2 regions of the Arthrobacter sp. DMZ02-1R genome follow, and region 2 is predicted to be linked to the other one. Evidence: riboswitches for the same ligand, from Rfam matches in the RefSeq annotation. Region 2 holds a riboswitch; the other holds the start of a gene.

Evidence for each region. A riboswitch is a leader RNA that binds a small molecule or an ion and turns the genes downstream of it on or off. The one in region 2 is predicted to bind thiamine pyrophosphate.
Region 1: it holds a riboswitch for thiamine pyrophosphate, as region 2 does, so the genes downstream of both, AC3ANQ_RS10070 (bifunctional hydroxymethylpyrimidine kinase/phosphomethylpyrimidine kinase) here and AC3ANQ_RS01895 (ECF transporter S component) in region 2, are expected to answer to the same signal.

The regions. Positions count from the first base shown of each region.
Region 1 is NZ_CM173230.1:2,047,827-2,054,891, forward strand. It holds gene AC3ANQ_RS10065 (Rne/Rng family ribonuclease) at 1-3,000, shown strand, start outside; TPP riboswitch at 3,109-3,205, shown strand; gene AC3ANQ_RS10070 (bifunctional hydroxymethylpyrimidine kinase/phosphomethylpyrimidine kinase) at 3,197-4,717, shown strand; gene rplU (50S ribosomal protein L21) at 5,139-5,447, shown strand; gene rpmA (50S ribosomal protein L27) at 5,508-5,771, shown strand; gene obgE (GTPase ObgE) at 5,916-7,065, shown strand, end outside.
Region 2 is NZ_CM173230.1:413,220-420,284, forward strand. It holds gene AC3ANQ_RS01865 (Na+/H+ antiporter subunit D) at 1-91, shown strand, start outside; gene AC3ANQ_RS01870 (Na+/H+ antiporter subunit E) at 88-654, shown strand; gene AC3ANQ_RS01875 (MrpF/PhaF family protein) at 651-929, shown strand; gene mnhG (monovalent cation/H(+) antiporter subunit G) at 919-1,407, shown strand; gene AC3ANQ_RS01885 (DUF4235 domain-containing protein) at 1,404-1,664, opposite strand; gene AC3ANQ_RS01890 (NUDIX hydrolase) at 1,725-2,489, opposite strand; TPP riboswitch at 2,672-2,808, shown strand; gene AC3ANQ_RS01895 (ECF transporter S component) at 2,883-3,512, shown strand; gene AC3ANQ_RS01900 (ABC transporter ATP-binding protein) at 3,512-5,110, shown strand; gene AC3ANQ_RS01905 (energy-coupling factor transporter transmembrane component T family protein) at 5,107-5,910, shown strand; gene AC3ANQ_RS01910 (UDP-N-acetylglucosamine 1-carboxyvinyltransferase) at 6,114-7,065, shown strand, end outside.

The DNA of each region.
Region 1 (7,065 bases), 1.6 Mb from region 2:
ACCCCCGACGCCGGTGCTGCCGCATCCGCTGCGGAGCCGCCTACCGAAGATGCAGGCGCCGAAGCGTCCAAGGCTCCTGTCCGGCGTAGCCGGACACGCAAGAAGGTCGAAACTCCCGAGCCGCTGCCAGGATTCGCACAGGAAGCTCCCGCCGGTGGCGAGGCAGCAGAGGCTGCCGCCGTCGTGGAACCTGAAATTGCGGCAGAAACTGAAGCGGTCCCGGAAAAGCCGGTCCGCCGTCGTCGTACTACGAAGGCGAAGACCGCAGAGCCGGTTGCCGAAGAATCCGAGGTTGAAGCGCTGGTTACCGAGGTTGCGCCCGTGGAACCGCCGGCTGCGGAGATTGCGCCCGAGGAAACCACCGAGGAACCGGCCGCCAAGCCCGCAGCTACAAGCCCGGTCGCCTCGCTGTTCCTGGAACCGGCCTCCGTCACGTCCATGATCTTCCAGGCACCGGACTTGAGCGCAGTTGCCAAGCCGGCCGTCGTCGAAGGGGAATCTCAAGCCGACGTTGAGGAAGCTGCCGAGGAGGGCGAGCTCGATGATGCCGGCAGCCGCCGCCGCCGTCGCAGCCGCGGGCGCCGCGGGCGTCGCGGCACCGAACGCGAAGATGCCGCTGGAGAAGAAGCTTCCGCGGAATCCGATGACGAAGTGGAAGTCGGCACCGAGGAAGTCCTTGAGGAAGGCGTGACCTCCCGACGTCGTCGGCGCCGCCGTCGTGGCGACCAGGACCTGGAGCTGACGGGCGGCGGAGACGACGATCCCCCCAACACTGTGACCCGTGTCCGCGCTCCCCGCGCACACGTTGAGTCCACCAGCAGCTCCGACCGCGTCACTAGCGTCAAGGGCTCCACTCGCCTTGAAGCCAAGAAACAGCGCCGCCGCGAGTCCCGCGAGACCGGTCGCCGCCGCCAGGTCATCACCGAAGCCGAATTCCTGGCTCGCCGCGAGTCCGTGGACCGCCAGATGATCGTTCGCCAGCGCGACGACAGGATCCAAATCGGTGTCCTGGAAGACGGCGTGCTCGCGGAGCATTTCGTGTCCAAGACACAGCAGGATTCCCTGATCGGCAACGTCTACCTGGGCAAAGTCCAGAACGTTCTGCCGTCGATGGAAGCCGCATTCGTCGACATCGGACGCGGCCGCAACGCCGTGCTGTACGCCGGTGAAGTCAACTGGGACGCCGTCACTCTGGAAGGCAAACCGCGCCGCATTGAAAACGCCCTGAAGTCCGGCGATTCCGTGCTGGTACAGGTCACCAAGGACCCCGTTGGCCACAAGGGTGCGCGCTTGACCAGCCAGATTTCGCTCCCGGGCCGCTACCTCGTGTACGTGCCCGGGGGTTCCATGACCGGCATCTCCCGCAAGCTGCCCGACGTCGAGCGCAACCGTCTGAAGAAGATCCTCAAGGATCGCCTCCCCGACAACGCGGGCGTCATTGTCCGGACCGCGGCTGAAGGTGCTTCCGAGGAAGAGCTGACGCACGATATCAACCGACTGCGGGCCCAGTGGGAAGGCATCGAAAGCCAGTCCACGTCCACCAAGATCCTCGCGCCCGAACTGTTGTACGGCGAACCGGACCTCACCATCAAAGTTGTCCGTGACGTCTTCAACGAGGACTTCTCCAAGCTCATCGTCTCCGGCGATGAAGCCTGGGACACCATCGAGGCTTACGTGACCTACGTGGCTCCGGATCTGGTAGGCCGCCTTGAGAAGTGGACTTCAGACCAGGACATCTTCTCGGCATGGCGCGTGGACGAACAGATCCACAAGGCATTGGATCGCAAGGTCTTCCTGCCCTCCGGCGGCTCCCTCGTGATCGACCGCACCGAGGCCATGACCGTTGTTGACGTCAACACCGGGAAGTTCACCGGCAGCGGTGGCAACCTCGAGGAAACCGTCACCAAGAACAACCTTGAAGCTGCCGAAGAAGTGGTCCGTCAGCTGCGCCTGCGCGACATCGGCGGAATCATTGTCATCGACTTCATCGACATGGTCCTGGAATCCAACCGCGATCTCGTGTTGCGCCGCCTGGTCGAGTGCCTCGGCCGGGACCGCACCAAGCACCAGGTTGCCGAAGTGACCTCGCTTGGCTTGGTCCAGATGACCCGCAAGCGTATGGGCACCGGACTGCTTGAGGTCTTCGGCGAGCAGTGCGAAACCTGCGCAGGGCGCGGAATCGTCACGCGCGACGAGCCCGTGGAGCACCGCCGGGCCAACGTGGTGGCCGCTGAACATCACCACCCGCGCACGGAGTCACAGCCGACTGTCCGCCCGGAGCAGCGCAAGCGCCGCCGCGGCAGGGGCACGGGGCAAGGGACAACTGAGCTTCCGCTGACCCCTCCGGCTCCGGTCCACGTCGAATCGACGGATCCTAATCGTCTGGCAGCAACCCGCGCTGCCCTCGCCACCATCGCGGCTGCGGCCCACGCTGCACACCTGCACGACGACGAGCTACACCACGCCGCGGAATCGCTCGCTGGCGGGCACGTAGCGGAAGCAACCCCGGTCCAGGCTCCCGCGGCCCCGGTTCAGGCTCCTGCTGCCGCTTCGAGTGGCGAGGAACGTTCAAAGCCTGTCCTGCGATTCGGCGGCGAGGAAGTGGCGTTGCCTTTCGTCCACCACGAAGAAGAGCCAGCGAGTGGCGCACCAGCCATGAGCTTGGATCTGTTGGCAAAGGCGTTCGCAGGCCTCGGCGAGGCCCCGGACACCGCGAGGATGGCGACAGAAGCCCAGGAAGCCCCCGCAGGGGCCTCCGCCGCTGCAACCGGGGAGTCCTCGGAATCAGGATCGCGTGGACGCCGAGGTCGCCGCAACCGTAGCGCCAGCCGGGCCCAGGGTGCCGCCAACGCCACCGACGTGGAGCACCACGAGGTTGCCGCCCCTGCCTCCGGCGGGGCCGCGCACGAGGCCAAGGCCCCCGATGCTGCTCCGGCTAAGTCGACGGCGGCAGCGGAACCGATCATCCTCGGAGTCGGCGTGCCCAAGTCCGAGCTCTGAGCGAAGTACCCTGTCCGAAGCCCCGGCCGTTTCCGCTCCTGTGAAACCGCCGGGGCTTCGGCGTTGCTGGCCATTTCAGCGGGCGCCGTGTGATCCGGGTTAAGCTAAGGGACTGACACGGGGTGCCGCGCACCAAGCCGGCTGAGACCAGACCCGTTGAACCTGTCCGGTTAGCACCGGCGAAGGGATGTCTCGTATGACTGTTTCAGCCCAATCAGCTGTCTACCCGCTCAAGGCCATCCAGCGCCCTATCCCCAGGGTCCTCAGCATTGCCGGCTCGGATCCTTCGGGTGGTGCCGGGATCCAAGCCGATCTGAAGAGCATTGCGGCCAACGGCGGCTACGGCATGGCCGTCATCACTGCGCTCACCGTACAGAACACGCAGGGGGTCACTGCCGTCCATGTGCCTCCCGTGGCGTTCTTGCGCCAGCAGTTGGACGCCATTAGCACCGACATCACGGTTGATGCCGTCAAAATCGGTATGCTCGGGGACGCCGCGGTCATCCACGAAGTTCGCCGCTGGCTCGGCGAGGCGCGCCCCGCCGTCGTCGTGCTGGATCCAGTGATGATCGCTACCAGCGGCGACCGGCTCTTGGCGGAGTCCGCTGAAACCGCACTGCGGGAACTTCTGCCCCTCGCTGACTTGGTGACCCCCAACCTTCCTGAATTGGCCATGCTGCTTGGCGAACCTGAAGCCACTGACTGGGCATCGGCGTTGGAGCAGGGCAAGCGCTTGGCTGCTGCCTGCGGAAACACCGTCCTGGTGAAGGGCGGCCATCTGAGGGGAACCGACTGCCCGGACGCCCTGGTCAACACCGGGGGACTCCTGAGCCAGGACGTCGTCGAGTTCGGCGGCCTGCGGGTGGAGACCCGCAACAGCCATGGCACGGGGTGTTCCCTGTCCTCAGCGATGGCGACGGCGAAGGCGCGGCTTGGCGATTGGGAGTCAGCACTGCGCGTTGTCAAGCCGTGGCTCCAGGAGGCGCTGACCCAGTCCGAGGTGCTGGAAGTGGGGAAAGGCAACGGACCGATCCACCACTTCCACGCGCACCAGCACGCCCTCCAACCGGGTGCTTTCGCGGTCCGGATGTGGGACGCCGCCCAATCGGAACTCGAGGCCATCTACGGACTGGACTTCATCAGGGAACTGCAGTCCGGCGCGCTTGGTGAAGAGCAGTTCACCTACTACCTGTCGCAGGATGCCATCTATCTCAACGGCTATTCCCGGGTTCTGGCGCGGGCAAGCGCCCTCGCTCCCAGCGAGACCGAACAGCTGTTCTGGGCCCGCGGTTCGCAGATGTGCCTTGAAGTCGAGTCCGAGCTGCACCGGAACTGGCTCAGCGGACGCCAGGCAAGCGGAGAACCGGGACCTGTCACCAAAGCTTACGTGGACCATTTGCTGGCGGCATCGGCGTCGGGCAGCTATGCCGTGTTACTGGCTGCCGTCCTGCCTTGCTACTGGTTGTACGCCGAGGTGGGACAGCAGCTCCATCATGGCTATCTTCAGGCGGAAGCCTCGGAGGAGCACCCTTATGCGGACTGGCTGCGCACCTATGCGGACGAGGCGTTTGCTGAGGCTACCCGCAGGGCAATCGACATCACAGATGCTGCCGCGCAGACAGCCTCCCTTGGGGAGCGGGCCGCGATGATGGAAGCATTCGCCCAATCCTGCCGCTACGAAACTGCGTTCTTTGATGCTCCACGTGTGCATGGTTGAGCCTGGTTTCTGACGCGGAAAAGTTGGATCGTCAGGCCGTTTCGGCGGGAGCCGCCGCGTGTCGGACCAACGATCCGTACTTTTCCAGGCTGGCAGGGTAAGGTAGACGGGCACGGTACCGGACGGCGACATAGCCAGTCTGTGGCAGCCATCACGTGGCAGCCTCCGGGCCTGGCCTCATTTGCAGCCGAAGGCGAAACTAGCGTAATCTAGATCTTCGGTGCTTACGCCAACACTTGGGTTATGCCCCTAGAGACCTTTCATTTGGAACTAGCCTTTCACTTGGAACTGTTTGAGGGATGACTCATGGATTCCGTACCGGAGTCCACGGCGTTGAGGCACAGCGTGAACCAGGCCCGTTTTCGGATCGGGGTTCCGCACGCAAATTTAGTAATAAACGTCGAGAGAAGTGAGTGCCCAAGTGGTGTACGCGATTGTCCGCGCAGGCGGCCGCCAAGAAAAGGTTTCCGTTGGAGACTACGTAACCCTGAACCGCGTCCCCGGTGGAGCCGGCAGCACTCTTGAGCTGCCCGCACTGCTCCTGGTGGACGGTGACAAGGTCACCTCCGCTGCTGCGGATCTGGCCAAGGTCAAGGTTACGGCTGAGATCCTCGAAGACCTCCGTGGTCCGAAGATCGTCATCCAGAAGTTCAAGAACAAGACCGGCTACAAGAAGCGCCAGGGTCACCGTCAAGAACTGACCAAGATCAAGATCACCGGTATCAAGTAACCACTGGTTGCTGTTCAGGTTTTCAACAGATTCCCCAGAATTTAAAGGCAGGCATTTCAAATGGCACATAAAAAAGGCGCGAGCTCCACTCGCAACGGTCGTGACTCCAACGCCCAGTACCTCGGCGTAAAGCGCTTCGGTGGCCAGGTCGTTTCCGCTGGCGAGATCATCGTCCGCCAGCGCGGCACCCACTTCCACCCCGGCGCCGGTGTCGGCCGCGGTGGCGACGACACCCTGTTCGCCCTGCAGGCAGGTGCGGTTGAGTTTGGTACTCGCCGCGGCCGTCGCGTAGTGAACATCGTTGCTGCTGCAGCTGCAGAGTAATAACACGTTCTGAACGGGTGGAGCGGGCCGTATGGCCCGCTCCACCTGTCTTTTTAACCGCACTAGAATTTACTAGGGCGGGCGGCGGCGCATCAGCCGGCAACACGCACTTCAAGCAGTAATTTCCACATAGAGGAGAAACACGTGGCGACCTTCGTAGACCGGGTAGTACTTCACGTATCCGGCGGAACAGGCGGCCACGGCTGTGTCTCTGTTAAGCGCGAGAAGTTCAAGCCCCTCGGCGGACCCGACGGCGGCAACGGCGGTAATGGCGGCGACGTCATCCTGCGCGTTGATGCCCAGACCACCACTTTGCTTGATTACCACCACGCACCCCATCGCCACGCAACCAACGGTGGACCCGGCATGGGCGACTGGCGCGGCGGCAAGAACGGCGAAACCCTCGTGCTTCCCGTCCCGGACGGCACTGTGGTCAAGACCAAGGACGGCGTTGTCCTTGCTGACCTTGTAGGTGAAGGCACCGAGTTCATCGCCGCTGCAGGCGGCCTGGGCGGCCTCGGTAACTCGTCGTTGTCTTCGCAGAAGCGCAGGGCTCCCGGTTTCGCCCTCCTCGGCACTGAAGGCGACTCCAGCGACATCGTCCTGGAACTGAAGTCCATCGCGGACATCGCGCTGGTTGGCTTCCCCTCCGCAGGCAAGTCCAGCCTTGTCGCGGCGATGTCAGCGGCGCGGCCAAAGATCGCCGACTACCCGTTCACTACCCTGATCCCCAACCTGGGCGTGGTTCAGGCCGGTGACGTCAGGTTCACCATTGCCGACGTTCCCGGTCTGATCGAGGGCGCGAGCGAGGGCAAAGGCCTGGGCCACAACTTCCTGCGCCACGTAGAGCGTTGTGCCGCACTGGTGCACGTGCTGGACTGCGGGACCCTTGAAGCAGATAGGGACCCCCTCTCGGATCTTGCGATCATCGAGCAAGAGCTGGACAAGTACGCAGTGGATATGAGCTACGCCGGCGTTGACGGCGAAGTAGTTCCCCTGAACGAACGCCCAAAGCTTGTGGTCCTGAACAAAGTGGACCTGCCTGATGGTCGGGACATGGCCGAGTTCGTCCGTCCCGAACTGGAACAGCGCGGCTACCGCGTCTTCGAAGTCTCCGCCACGAGCCATGAAGGCCTGCGCCAACTGAGCTACGCCATGGGCGAGATTGTCATGGCGGCCCGCAAGGCCGTTGCCACTGCGCCTCCCAAGGTCCCAACGCCCGTTCTCCGCCCCCGTGCCGTCAATGAGTCCGGCTTCAAGATCCGCCGCGAGGAGAAAAACCTTGAGCCGCTCT
Region 2 (7,065 bases):
CGCCGCGCCAAAGGGCGACACGCCCGCGGGCTCGCCAGCTGGCGGGGCATCACCGGGCGCGCCCGCGGCAGCGCAAGGAGGTGGCAAGTGAGCCGCAGACGGATTTCATTCCTGACCGAGTTGCCCCTGCTGGTCTGGCTGGTGGTGGTCTGGGGCGCTCTCTGGCGGGACTTCAGCCCGGGAAACCTCGTCTTCGGTGCCTTGATTGCGGTGATAGTGGCCAGGGTCTTCTACTTGCCTCCCGTGGAGCTCAGCGGACGCTTCAACGTGCTGCGTGCCATTCCTTTCGTCGTGGTGTTCCTTGGCAAAGTGGTGGCCGCGAGCTTCCAGGTCATGTACTTGGCGATCTTCCGCGGGCCCTCGGTGACCAACGCGGTCGTCGCTGTTCCGTTACGTAGCCATTCCGACCTCATGGTCACCGCCACGGGACACGTGATTTCGCTGATCCCGGGTTCGCTGGTGGTTGAGGTGGACCGTTCTACGTCCACTCTTTACATCCACGGGCTCAATGTCCGCAACGATTCAGACACCGCCAAGCTGCGCCGGGAAGTCCAGGACACCGAGGCCTCTTTGATACGGATCATGGGCACACAGGCGGAAGTGGACGCACTCCAGGCCGAAGGCTGGCCTGCAACGAGGGGAGCCAGTTCATGAAAGACATCGTGCTGATCGTTACTGCGGTGATTCTCAGCCTCGCGGCGGCCGGCGCGATCTACAGGATCGCCGTCGGGCCGTCCCTGTTGGACCGCGTGCTCGCCTCGGACGTTCTCCTGGCCATCCTGGGCGCGGCGCTGGCGATCGACATGGCCGTTAACCGGCACCTCAATAACCTCGTGCTGCTCGTGGCGCTGACGTTGATCGGGTTTATCGGTTCGGTGACCGTGGCCCGCTTCGTGGCCGACCGGAGGGGACAAGCCAATGACTCCTAACGCCACCGGAGTGGATGCCGTGATCGATGCAGTGACCGCGGTGCTTCTGATTGTTGGTGCCCTGATGTCGTTGGGCGCGGCAATCGGCTTGCTGCGCTTCCCGGACCTCATGAGCCGCATGCATGCAGCCACCAAGCCACAAGTGTTGGGGCTGTTCCTGGTCTTGGCGGCCATCGGGCTGCAGCTGCGCGAATGGTGGGTATGGCCGGTCCTGCTGGTCGCGTGGATTTTCCAACTGCTGACAGTGCCGGTGTCCGCACACATGGTGGGCCGTGCAGGCTACAGGACGAAGCACCTCCACCCCGAACTGCTCAGCGCAGACGAACTCGAGGCCGTGGTGTTGCGTGCTGCTGGTGAGCGGGCAGCCGAGAAAGCTCAAGGGGCAGGCCCGGACGCGCCCCCCAGCCGGAACGGTGGGCACCCGGGCAGCATCACAGGGGATAGCCGGCCCAAGGGGAATGGCGGCGCCTCGTCCTAGACGATGTCCGGCGTCTTCGAGAAGCGTGAGATGGCTCGCTGGGTACTGCGGCCGGCTACAACCTGGATGATGGTGCTGACAGCGGCCGAAATCAGGGCGAAGGTCAGCGCTGAGCGCAGGCTGGTTTCCATGTCGTCGTGGCCTTTGGGCGGCTTGTTGCCCGTGGCCTTTTCCCACAATGCGTTGACGAGCTTGCTGCCGACGATTCCTGCGCCGATGCTCACACCGGTGCCGAGCAGTTTGAAGAGCAGGTTCATTCCGGGACTCCTTGCGGGAGGAAACAGGACCATCCCCAGCCTAACCCCACTTCAGGACAGTCACGGCGCAACGGATGGGGGTTGGCGCCTGAGCCGGAAGAACTCCTGCAGTGCTCCGGGCTCCGGCCGCACGGGCACGATGTCACGCTCTTCAGCCAACACGGCCTCCACCGTGCCGAGCGCGAGCAGTTCATCAAGCAGGACCAAAGTGGGCGGCATGAGCTTGAGGGTTCCCGCAGCCTCGGCATCCAGGATTCCGCGGACTGGCATCCACAGTGATGACGACGCCTCCGTCGTCTGGTGCTGCGGCTCGGCCCCAACGGACGGGCAGGCAACGTAGAAATACGTGTCGAAGCGCTTGGGCTGGTCTTCCGGAGTGACCCAGTTGGCCCATGGGCGGAGGGTGGCGGCGTCGAGCTTCAGCCCGGCCTCTTCGAACACCTCACGTTGCGCGGCCGCCAGCACCCGGCCGGCATTGTGCCGAGCCGATGCAGGCTCGACGGCGATGCTGCTCCGGTGCCACGCGGCGGCATGCTGCTCAACGACGTCGTCCGTGAAGTTCCAGCCGGTGCTGTCCGCGTGATCCACCCGGCCCCCGGGGAAGACCACCATGCCCGCGGCGAAATCCATCGTGGACACCCGGTGCTGGACGAACACTTCCAGATCGCTCACGGCACCTTCGGAAATCGCCGCGCCGCCGGCACCTTCAGAACGGGCCGAACCTCCAGGGCTCGCGGGAATGGGAGCATCGCGGACCAGGATCACGCTTGCGGCGAGCCTCGGTTCGGTCACCATGGTGCTGTTCGCTTCGCCTTTGCCTGTCAAGACCGCTCCTTTGCCCTGCTTGCTGCGTCGGATTCTGCTGGATCATTCTCCCAGCTTCGGTGGCCGCCCGTGCCATTTCGGGCCTGCTCGCGCCCGCCCAGCGAGTGATCCAGCAGAATCCGTCGCTTTCCGCTCGGCAACCCCGCCAAGGTGTAAACTGAACCACGCCCAAAAGGGTGGATTGATAACGACAGGGGAGCGCCGCCGTCGGGCTCGCAGCAATGCGGCACGGAGGAGGGGCGCTGAGAGTGCGGACAGCCGCAGACCCTCGAACCTGATCCGGCTAGTACCGGCGCAAGGGAGTCGAGTTCTCATAGTGTCCGGAACCGGCGGCGGAAGCCGCTCGCAGGCAAACCGGAAACACTTTCCCCTCCTGTTCCTCAGGAGGACAAAATGACTGGTATTTCTGCAAAGCCGGGCCTCACCAAGCCCGGTTACAACTGGCGCGTCGTGGACATCGTCGTGGCGGCACTGATCTCGATTGCCGGCGGCGTGATCTTCTGGGCATGGGACCAGATGGCTCTCGTTGTCACGCCCGCGACCGCCGGCTACCCGCCGCTGGGCGGCCTGATCGCCGGCGGTTGGATGATTCCGGCAGTGCTGGGCATGCTCATTGTCCGCAAGCCCGGTGCGGCAATTTTCTGCGAAATAGTGGCCGCCACCAGCGAGCTCATCATGGGTAACCAGTACGGCACCACGGTCCTGATCTCGGGACTGCTCCAGGGCCTGGGCGCGGAACTCGTTTTCCTGGCGTTCATGTACAAGAAGTTCAACCTGCCGGTATCCCTGCTGGCCGGAGCCGGTGCGGGCTTGTTCTGCGGACTGAACGATTCCTTCCTGCCGTGGGGCTGGAACATCGAGTACGAAGCCGTTGCTAAGCTCGCGTACATCGCGTTCTGCACGATTTCCGGGGCCGTCATCGCCGGTGCCCTGTCCTGGATCGCGACCCGCGGCCTCGCCAAGACCGGTGTGTTGAGTGCGTTCGCGTCCCGCAAGGCCGCCTCGGAGCCCGTCTTTTCCTGATGCCCAGTCCTGATTCCGGCACTCCTGCTGTGGTGCGACCCGCCGCCATTTCCGCGCAAGGCTGGGGCTGGCGGCACGCGGGCCGCACCACGCAGGCCATCCACGCCCTGGACCTGGACATCCGTCCGGGCGAGCGGGTGCTGCTGCTTGGCCCCTCGGGCGCAGGCAAGTCGACGCTCCTGCATGCTCTCGCGGGAGTGCTGGGCGAAGAAGGCGACGACGCCGACGAGACCGGCTCGTTGCTGGTGGACGGCGTCTCGCCGAGGGCACAGCGGGGACGTGCCGGACTCATGCAACAGGACCCTGAAACCCAGGTGGTGCTTTCCCGGCTGGGTGACGACGTCGCCTTCGGTGCCGAGAATCTTTGCGTGCCGGGGGAAGAGATCTGGAAGCGGGTCCATGAAGCGCTCGACGACGTCGGGCTGCGGAATAGTGCCAGCGGCAGCTTTGCGTTGGACCACCCGACGTCGGCCCTCTCCGGTGGGCAGAAACAGCGCCTCGCGCTGGCTGGCATCCTGGCGATGCGGCCGGGCTTGATCCTCCTCGACGAGCCGACCGCCAACTTGGACCCTGCCGGCGTGCTGGAGGTCCGCGATGCCGTAGGCCGTTGCCTGGACAAGACCGGCGCCACCCTGGTGGTGGTGGAGCATCGGGTCTCCGTCTGGAAAGACCTGGTGGACCGGATCGTGGTCCTTCAGCCGGGTAGCGGCTCTTCCGAGGAAGGCTCGACGCCGGCGGTGCTCCTGGACGGCGATCCGGACACGGTTCTGGCGCAAGCAAGGGACATGCTCACTACGGCGGGCGTCTGGGTTCCCGGTTATGTGCCGGCCACCCGGCCACGTTCCAGAACAGCAGGCGGCTCCGGCGCGGCGGGCGGTGGAGAGTTGCTGCTCGCCACCCGGGAGCTTGCAGTGTCACGTGAACGGGCACGCCGCCGCGGGTTCACAACCATCCCGCCTCAACCTGTGCAGACCGGGCTCGACGCCCAGGTGCTCGCCGGCCAGGCGCTGACCATCACGGGCCCGAATGGTGCCGGAAAATCTACCTTCGCCTTGACCCTCGCCGGGCTGCTGGCGCCCGTGGCCGGCACGGTGACTGCCGCCGTCGGGCTCAGCGACGGCGCTGGCGCCGATCCTTTCAAGTGGAAGGCCCAGCAACTGATCTCGCGGATCGGGACCGTGTTCCAGGAACCAGAACACCAGTTCGTCACCGGCCGGGTGCTCGACGAGTTGATGTTCGGACCCAAGCACCTTGGACACGGCGAGGAGCGCGTGGACGAGTTGCTGGAACGGCTGAGGCTGGGGCACTTGGTGGACGCCAATCCGTACACGCTCTCCGGCGGGGAAAAGCGCCGGCTGTCCGTGGCCACCGTGCTTGCCGCGCACCCGCGGGTCCTGGTGCTGGACGAACCCACTTTTGGCCAGGACGCCAACACCTGGGCTGAGCTTGCGTCCTTCCTGTCCGAACTGCTCGACGCCGGCACCTCCGTTGTTTCCGTGACCCACGACCAGGAATTCAGCTCCGTCCTGGGCGGCACCGAGATGCGGCTTGCGCCTGCGTTCCAAGGCAGCGCCCGGCAGGAAGCGGGTGCGGCATGAGGGAAGCGTTGAGCATGCGCGGCAACAATGCGCTCCTGACGCGCGCGAATCCGCTGGCCAAGTTCGTGTCGGTCTTCCTGATCACCTTGGTGCTGGCGTTGTCCATTGACGTGGTGTCCGCCTCGACAGCGCTCCTCGGCGAACTGGCGTTGTTCCCCCTCGCAGGGCTCACCGTGCGCTTGCTGTGGCAGCGCGGCTGGCCCCTGATCATCGCGGCAGCGCTGGGTGGCTGGAGCACCGCGATCCTGTCAGCTGTCAGCGGCAGGATACTGCTCGACGTCGGGATCTGGTCCATCAGCGAAGGCTCGCTCCAGCTGGGGCTTGGGTTCATGCTGCGAGGCTTGGCGATCGCGTTGCCGGCCATTCTCCTGATGAGTTGCACCGATCCCACCGATCTTGCCGATGCCTTGGCGCAGAAGGCGAAACTGCCGCACCGCTTTGTCCTGGGTACCTTGGCCGCGCTGCGGCTCGTGGGGCTCATGGCGGAGGAGTGGCAGACCATCGGCATGGCACGGCGCGCGCGAGGTGTCGGCTCGCATGGGAGCCCGCTACAACGGTTTAGGGCCATGCTCGGCCAGAGCTTCGGCCTGCTGGTCCAAGCGATCCGCCGGGCATCCCGGTTGGCCGTGACCATGGAGGCACGTGGCTTCGGCGGTGGCCGGCGGACCTGGGCGCGCGAATCCACCTACAGCCGGTTGGACGCCTGGGTCCTGGTGGGTGGGATGTTCATCGCAGCCGCGGCTGTGCTCGCAGCCCAATGGGCAGGGACGTGGCACTTCGTCTGGCTGAAGCAGGGTTAGGGCCCGGCTGGCTTGCCTACGGGAGTGTTCGGGTACGGTGGGCCCGCATGAGTGCGCCCGCACCGCCGTCGAACTGTGACTGAGCCTCCCTCCCAGCCGCTGGCGCGTCAACGCATATCGCACCAAACGACTATTCTGCCGAAAATGCGGCGTGTTGCACCATAAAATGGGCCTTCGTAGACCATCTATGATATTTATTGGTCATGACGCAACCGACTGCCGAACATGTAGGTCTCCTTCTTCGCGACGCCCGCGGCGAAAAGGGCTGGACACAGGGACAGCTCGCTTCCGAACTGGGCACCAGCCAAAGCGCCATTGCCCGAATGGAACAAGGCAAGCAGAACCTCAGCCTCCGGATGATCGAACGCCTTGAGTCAATCTTCGGTCGCACCATCGTCAAAGTCGGCAAGCGACAGATGACCCACCTGCGTGTCGAGGGCGGACGCACGCTCTCCGGCTCGGTGGACGTCAACAGTAGCAAGAATGCCGGCGTCGCGCTGCTTTGTGCGAGCCTCATCAACCGCGGCACCACCACCTTGCGCCGGCTGGCCCGGATCGAAGAAGTCAACCGGATCGTCGAGGTTTTGACCTCAATCGGTGTCGAATGCACCTGGCTGAACGGCAACGATTTGCGCATCCGCCGCCCGAAGACCCTTGACCTTGCCTCCATGGACGTGGAGGCGGCGCGCCGCACTCGCAGCGTCATCATGCTGCTGGGTCCCCTCCTCGATGAGGCGGCCTCGTACCAGCTGCCTTACGCCGGCGGTTGCGACCTCGGGACTCGAACTGTGGAACCGCACATGCAGGCGCTGCGGCAGTTCGGGCTCTCCGTGGAGGCCAAGTCCGGCTTCTATTCCGTGCAGGCCCCACCGGCCGACGGCGATCACCGCACCTTCGTGCTCACGGAGCGCGGTGACACGGTGACGGAGAACGCCATCATGGCCGCAGCCCACCGCAGCGGCACCACGGTGATCCGCAACGCCAGCCCCAACTACATGGTGCAGGATCTCTGTTTCTACCTTCAGGGGCTCGGCGTGGTGATTGACGGGATCGGGACAACCACCCTGAAGATCACCGGCCGTCCGGCGATCGACGTCGACATTGAGTACTTCCCGTCTGAAGACCCGATCGAAGCCATGAGCCTCATCACGGCAG